Regions from separate parts of the Leminorella richardii genome, predicted to be linked through region 2. Evidence: predicted binding sites of a transcription regulator. Region 2 holds the regulator's gene; each other region holds the start of a gene.
The links. The regulator PurR, encoded in region 2, represses purine synthesis genes. The targets are predictions, from matches to a motif close to CANGCAAACGTTTGCNTG.
Positions count from the first base shown of each region.

Region 1: a site for PurR is predicted at 1,319-1,336, ahead of cvpA (colicin V production protein). Genes of this name have one in related genera too.
Region 3: a site for PurR is predicted at 1,292-1,309, ahead of DQM29_RS02280 (NCS2 family permease). Genes of this name have one in related genera too.

Region 1 covers NZ_LS483470.1:2,445,672-2,447,942, forward strand. Annotated here, with positions in the region: gene purF (amidophosphoribosyltransferase) at 1-685, opposite strand, end outside; gene cvpA (colicin V production protein) at 734-1,228, opposite strand; gene dedD (cell division protein DedD) at 1,360-2,082, opposite strand; gene folC (bifunctional tetrahydrofolate synthase/dihydrofolate synthase) at 2,075-2,271, opposite strand, start outside.
Region 2 covers NZ_LS483470.1:1,754,651-1,756,921, reverse strand. Annotated here, with positions in the region: gene DQM29_RS08185 (YniB family protein) at 1-284, opposite strand, end outside; gene cydH (cytochrome bd-I oxidase subunit CydH) at 464-553, opposite strand; gene purR (HTH-type transcriptional repressor PurR) at 891-1,907, shown strand; gene DQM29_RS08170 (hypothetical protein) at 2,074-2,271, shown strand, end outside.
Region 3 covers NZ_LS483470.1:467,308-469,578, forward strand. Annotated here, with positions in the region: gene DQM29_RS02270 (AraC family transcriptional regulator) at 1-727, shown strand, start outside; gene DQM29_RS02275 (hypothetical protein) at 857-1,186, shown strand; gene DQM29_RS02280 (NCS2 family permease) at 1,353-2,271, shown strand, end outside.

The sequences.
Region 1 (2,271 bases), 690 kb from region 2:
CTCCCGGTTCAACGTCACGCATAAATTCAAAACCAAGCGTATCCAGCGCCACGCTCTCTGAGGCCACCATATATTCCTGCCTGCCGTCATCCAGCTTGCGCTTACCGATGACTAAGGGACGAATGCCGTTAGGATCGCGAAATGCCAGCATGCCGTGGCCGATAATCAAAGCAACGCAGGCATAGGCACCGCGGATCAGGCGGTGAGTATTGCGCACCGAGGTAAAGATATCCTCTGGCGTCAGCGGATAGTGACGAAAGTTATCCAATTCGCTGGCTAGAATATTAAGGAGCACTTCAGAGTCAGACGAAGTATTGACGTGGCGACGGGCAACTTCAAACAGCTTGTCTCGCAGCTCGTGGGCGTTGGTTAAATTGCCGTTGTGGGCTAAAGAAATACCGTAGGGGGAGTTCACATAAAACGGCTGCGCCTCTGAAGCGCTAGAGCTGCCGGCAGTCGGATAGCGAACGTGGCCGATGCCGAGCGTGCCCTGCAGGCGCTGCATGTGCCGCATTTCAAACACGTCTTTAACCAGTCCGTTGGCCTTTCTCAGGCGAAAGTTATTGTTTTCATCAATAGTGACTATGCCCGCGGCGTCCTGCCCGCGGTGCTGAAGCACCGTTAGTGCATCATAAATAGACTGGTTTACGGGGGTGAACCCGACAATGCCGACAATACCGCACATGCTGTCTCTTCCTCATCAGTATCGCCGACCGCAACCCCCGTTAACTCGCTAGGGTATTGCGTTCGGCAGAAAACTCGACGAACTCTGTAAATGGTCAAAGAACCATTTGATTAGTGGGCTAAATTGCGGGATCAGCTGAGACTGAACCCAGGCTTCGCTTTGAGAAAACGCCGTAAAGGAATCGAGGAAAAACAGCAGAGCAGCAACAATCAGCACACCGCGCAGCGCACCGAAGCAGATACCCAGTACGCGATCTGTACCGGAAAGCCCCGTATGTTTAACCAAAGACCCAATCACATAGTTAACGATAGCACCCACAATTAGCGTCGCAACAAACAACGCGGCAATGGCAATGGCATTACGTATCAGCTCGTCCTGAAACTGCGTAAAGTAGACCGTCAGGTAGGGATAAAAACGACTGGCGACAAAAAACGCCGCAACCCAGGTCACCAACGACAGCGCTTCACGAACGAACCCACGAATCAGGCTGACCAGAAGAGAAAAGGCAATAACGCCGATAATGACATAGTCAACCCAGTTCAGCATACCCACATCCATGCAGTGACGTAAAACTTCATACAATTTACCTATACAAAATACTACGCCGTCGCGTTGCGGCGCATTTTACCAGAAAAAGAAAACGTTTGCGTATCGATTTTATCGGTAAGCAAACGTTACCGTGCAGTTGTATATGCTTTAACCTGCCCGCTGAGGCCCGTCAGGCGATTAAGCTCCGGCAAAGCAGACTCCAGCTTCTGTTTTGACGGGTCAGGCCCAACGATAAGGCGCGTCACTTTACCCTGAACCGGCGTGGCAGGAATAGTGTAGACCCGATATCCCGACAGGCGCAGCGTTGCCACCAGCTCATTAACCCTGTCTGCATTCTTTAACGCACCGAGCTGAACAATATAGGCCTGCCCGACAGGCGCCTTTTCCTGAGGCTTGTCTACTGGCTTATCTTTGGGCTTGTCCTTAGGCTTCTCAGCTTCCGGCTTAGTCACCGGCTTCGCCTCGGCAGGTTTACTTTCCGGCTTTGTTGACGCTGTGGTACCTGTTGCGGTCGCGCCTGCGGTGCCTGCTGTTGATGTTTCTTTTGGCGGAGACGTTGGCGGTGCGGTATCTGGCGGGGTCGTTCCCGCTGTTTGAGCAGAAGCGCCCTGTCCCTGTTTGTCATCGGAACTACCGCTGGCCGCTGGCGGTGTCTGCGGCAGGTTATGGTTCACCGACGGTAAAATTTCGGTATTCTGATCGTCACCCTCTTTGGGCACCAGCGGAATAGAAGCAAACGTGTCTTCATAGTGCTTCTTTTTACCATCAAACAGGTTGGGCAGTACGATCACGCCAATGGCGACAATAATAACTGCACCAACCAGCCTGTTTTGAAACTGACTAGCCATGCTGTTCTCCCTCTGACTGTGCTTCCATCACGTGAGCAACGGTATGAAACGAGCCGCAAACCACAATAGTGTCTTCGGGGCGCGCATCTTTCAGCGCCTGCTGCCAGGCCTGTGCCACGTCGGTAAATATTCTGGCGCCGGGTAGATGCTCGGCCAAAAGTTCGGCCTTGGCGCCGCGAGGCCCCTCAA
Region 2 (2,271 bases):
AAAATCACGATAAACCAGATGCTGCCAGTGGCTGACCAGTCTTTGGTGTTTGGCACCGGAGAGTTAACCCAAAAATACTCAAGAAAGGAGGTGTACTGACGTACGATATTAAACATGACCTGCAGGAAGTCCATGATGGTCGCCGTCATCTCCTGCATTTGGCTTTTAGGCGCAACCAGATACTTAAGCATAGATATCGCGGTCGATATAAGCGAGGGGATAAAAATAACAATACCCGCGATCCGCTTGATTAAAGCCAGCGCGCTAGCCGTGTGGTGAGTCATTCTGCCTCCATGTTGAAACACCGAATCTTACTTACTTTACTCAAAAAATAGGCTCCACAAAGGGAGCATTTTTCACTTACCGACAAATCGCCAAAATGAAAGCGTATCGCTCCATCGTTGCTCTTTGGCGCTATCAAAAACAATACCCGGCTTTAACCGCGCCGGGTATGTACTATCAATCAGTGCGTAACGGCAATCAGACTATAGGTAACAATCACCGCCAACGCCAGAACGACTGTACTTAAAGACCATTTTAACTCAGCAGACATCTTGGATTCCTTTTATTATCAACTTAAGTGTCATCAACATAAGTGCTGTTAACGCAAACTTACGAACTTCATTTCAACGAAGCCGTATAAAACAACAAAAACGTCGCAGCCTTTAACTATAGTTCTTTGACTTTTTAATTAAATACGCCAAAATCCATCGCCAAACTGCACTGACAGCGGCAATGTAAGCTAAAGCCAGTGTATACGTAATAAATTCTACACCTTTTTGCCTTTAATGTGTAATCGAACGAATAAAGAGAAGGCAAACGGTTACTTATCCGTTTACACTGTCAGGAGAGCAACGCACGATGGTGTGGACACAGGAGAATTCACTTTTATGGCAACGATCAAAGACGTAGCAAAACGCGCGGGCGTTTCAACAACAACAGTATCTCACGTCATTAATAAAACCCGTTTTGTAGCGGAAGATACAAAAACCGCCGTTTGGGCAGCCATAAAAGAACTCAGCTACTCCCCCAGCGCCGTTGCCCGCAGCCTTAAGGTGAACAGCACCAAAACGCTGGGACTACTGGCAACCAGCAGTGGATCCCCCTACTTTGCTGAGGTGATTCAGGCCGTAGAGTCCGCCTGTTATAAAAAAGGCTACACGCTCATCCTGTGCAATACACAAAACGACCTGGAAAAGCAGCAGGCCTATCTGGCAATGCTGGCGCAAAAACGTGTGGATGGCCTGCTGGTGATGTGTTCGGAATATCATCCCCCTCTGCTTGAGCTGTTAAATGACTATCAAAATATTCCCATGATGGTCATGGACTGGGGCAAACACAGCGATTTTACCGACAACATTGAAGATAACGGTTTCCACGGCGGCTATCTGGCGGCTCGCTATCTGATAGACAGAGGGCACCGAGACATCGCGACTATTACCGGTCAGCTTAATGAGTTTACCGGCCGCGAGCGCCATCGCGGTTTTCTCCATGCACTGGAAGAAGCAGGCATCCATATTCCAGCAGAGTGGATTATCGAAGCGGACTTTCAGCCTCAGGAAGGTCATGAAGGCATGATGCAACTGCTAAAACTGAAAAAGCGCCCAACGGCGCTGTTCTGCGGCGGCGACGTTATCGCAATGGGAGCCCTGTGCGCGGCGGGAGAAATGGGGTTAAGAATCCCTCAGGATATTTCGGTGATCGGTTATGACAATATCCGAAACACCCGTTTTTATAATCCACCTTTGACAACTATTCAGCAGCCCAAAGAGAACCTAGCCGAAATGGCGCTCGACATGCTGTTAGATCGCGTAATCAATAAGCGAGAAACTTACCACTCTATTGAGCTGCATCCTGAGCTGGTAGAGCGGAACTCTGTCGCCGACGGCCCACACCTTAAAAAATAGCGTTTCACTCCGGCCCGCTGCTTCAGCGGGTCTTTTGTTTGCCCTACGGCTACTCTCTTCCTATAGTTAAATCAGAAAAACTACCTAAAGTAGAAAAGCGCTCAGGTTCAGGACGACCCTTTACTGCATCTCACCCACCGTCGAATGCTAACAAGGTAAGCGCCCTATGAAACGAATAAAATACTTTGCTGTTTTGATGTTTCCCCTCTGTCTTATGGTTAGCTGCGCGCTAATGCCCGGTGTACAAATCAGCCATATAGAATACAGCGTGACCGATAAAGCCAACGGCGGACATCCTGTATCTGTCGACATTGTTGCCGTTAAGGGGGATGCGCTGGTTGCACGACTAGAAGGCTATTCTTCT
Region 3 (2,271 bases), 1.3 Mb from region 2:
CATTGCCTTCTTTCGCAATGAAGAGATCAGTGCGGATACGGAGTTTCGCACCCATGCCCACCAGTGGGGGCAGATGATCTGCGTGAAGTCGGGAATTATTGCTCTTAACACGGCGGGGCAGCGTATTCTTGCTCCGGCAGGGTTTGCCGTGTGGATCCCGACAGGTATGGAGCACTCTAGCTATAACCATCAGCACATTCGCTTTCGTTCGATCAATATTCATCCTCGATTCTGCTCTAGGCTGCCGCAGGAGGCGCGGGTTCTCAACCTGAGCGCGCTGTGCAATGAAATCATCGACACCTGCTTTGAACGAGGCATTGAGACGGTAAGCACGCTGGCAGAATGGCGGCTGTGTCGCGTGCTGATTGACGAGCTTGCCGCAGCGCCCGCGGAGTTGACCTACCTTCCTGACAGCGACGATAAGTATCTGTCACCCGTGTTACGGGCGCTGGAAGCGTCTCCGGGAGACAGCCGTTCTTTGGCACAGTGGGCTGAAATGGTTTACACCACCGAAAGAACGCTGGCTCGGAGGTGCACACAGGAGCTGGGTATGCCGTTTAGCGAGTGGCGACAGCGGCTGCGCTTTCTTTGCGGCGTGTCGCTTTTAGAACGGGGCAAGACCGTACAGCAGGTCGCACTGGAGGTGGGGTACAGCTCGGCATCGGCGTTTATTACTATGTTTCAGCAGATTGCCGGTACCACTCCTGAACGATACCGACGCCGCTGATGATCACGGCGCGGCTACCTATTCCACGCTATTCATTGTTGCGAACGACAGCATTATACTCACGCCACGATAAGGCAATTAGCGCCGTAGTAAAGCCAGAACAAACCAGAACGAAGGAGTAACGAAACCATGTTAAGACGAATTTCCTGGGGGCTGGGAGCGCTGTCTGTACTGATGCCTTTGGCCTTTTTTGCCTGGCAATGGTTTGTGCGTCAGGAGCGGCTTGCCGCAGGGGTAACGGAGAGCTCCATGAGCTGGACGTTCGGCGTGCTGATTGTCGATTTATCTCTGGCGGGGTTTATTGCCTTTCTGGCGGTGGTGTTTAACGCGCTGTCGCTCTCTCGTGTGCCAAACGACGGTTCGTTTCGACCGTTGCCTAGAATGCTTGAGATGGGGCTTTTGGCGCTTCCCCTGTTAATTAGTCTGTTCTTTTTCGGTGCGGTCATGACTCACGGCTAGTCGCCGTAGGGAGAAAAGCTCGTGCGGTTTTTCCCTCAATCACCATCTGAAAGAAAAAATCTCTCAAAATCGAACAATAACGGTTGAAATAGAGGTCGGTAAGCTCAGATAATCGTTTGCCTTACGACGTTAAACTGAATTTACTCCTTTTTTGAGGGCATTCTTCATGTCAAATCCAAGCGGGCAATCTCGGCCTGGCGCGTTAGAGCGCCTCTTTACTCTTTCTGAACGCAAAAGCAGCGTACGTCAGGAAGTGCTGGCCGGGCTTACCACTTTTCTGGCGATGGTTTACTCTATCGTCGTGGTTCCTAGCCTGCTGGGACAGGCGGGTTTCCCGGTTGAGACGGTCTTCGTCGCAACCTGTCTGGTAGCCGGCTTGGGATCTATCGTGATGGGCCTGTGGGCAAATTTGCCGATGGCTATCGGCTGTGCCATTTCCCTGACGGCCTTTACCGCCTTTAGTCTTGTTTTAGGGCAGGGGCTTTCTATCCCAGTTGTGCTGGGCGCCGTCTTTATTATGGGCGTTCTGTTTACGCTGATTTCGGCAACCGGAATTCGAGCCTGGATCCTGCGCAATATTCCAATGGGTATCGCCCACGGTACCGGCATCGGTATCGGCCTGTTTCTACTGATGATCGCTACCAGCGGTATTGGCGCAGTGGTGAAGAACCCTAATGCGGGGCTACCGGTGCAGTTCGGTGACTTTACGTCGTTCCCTGTCATGATGGCCTTTATCGGTCTGGCTGTGATTATTGGCCTTGAGCGCCTGCGCGTACCCGGCGGTATCCTGCTGGTTATCGTGGCGATTTCCGGGCTAGGGTTAGCGTTTGACCCGAACGTGAAGTTTCAGGGGGTAAGCTCAATGCCTTCGCTAGTGGCGCAGGACGGCACTTCGCTGATGTTCAGTCTGGATATCCCCGGCGCGCTTAAGCTCACGGTTCTGCCAAGCATTTTGGCACTGGTGATGACGGCGGTTTTTGACGCTACCGGGACGATTCGCGCGGTGGCCGGTCAGGCAAACCTGCTGGATAAAGACGGTCAGATTATCAACGGCGGTAAGGCGTTGACCACAGACTCCGTGAGCA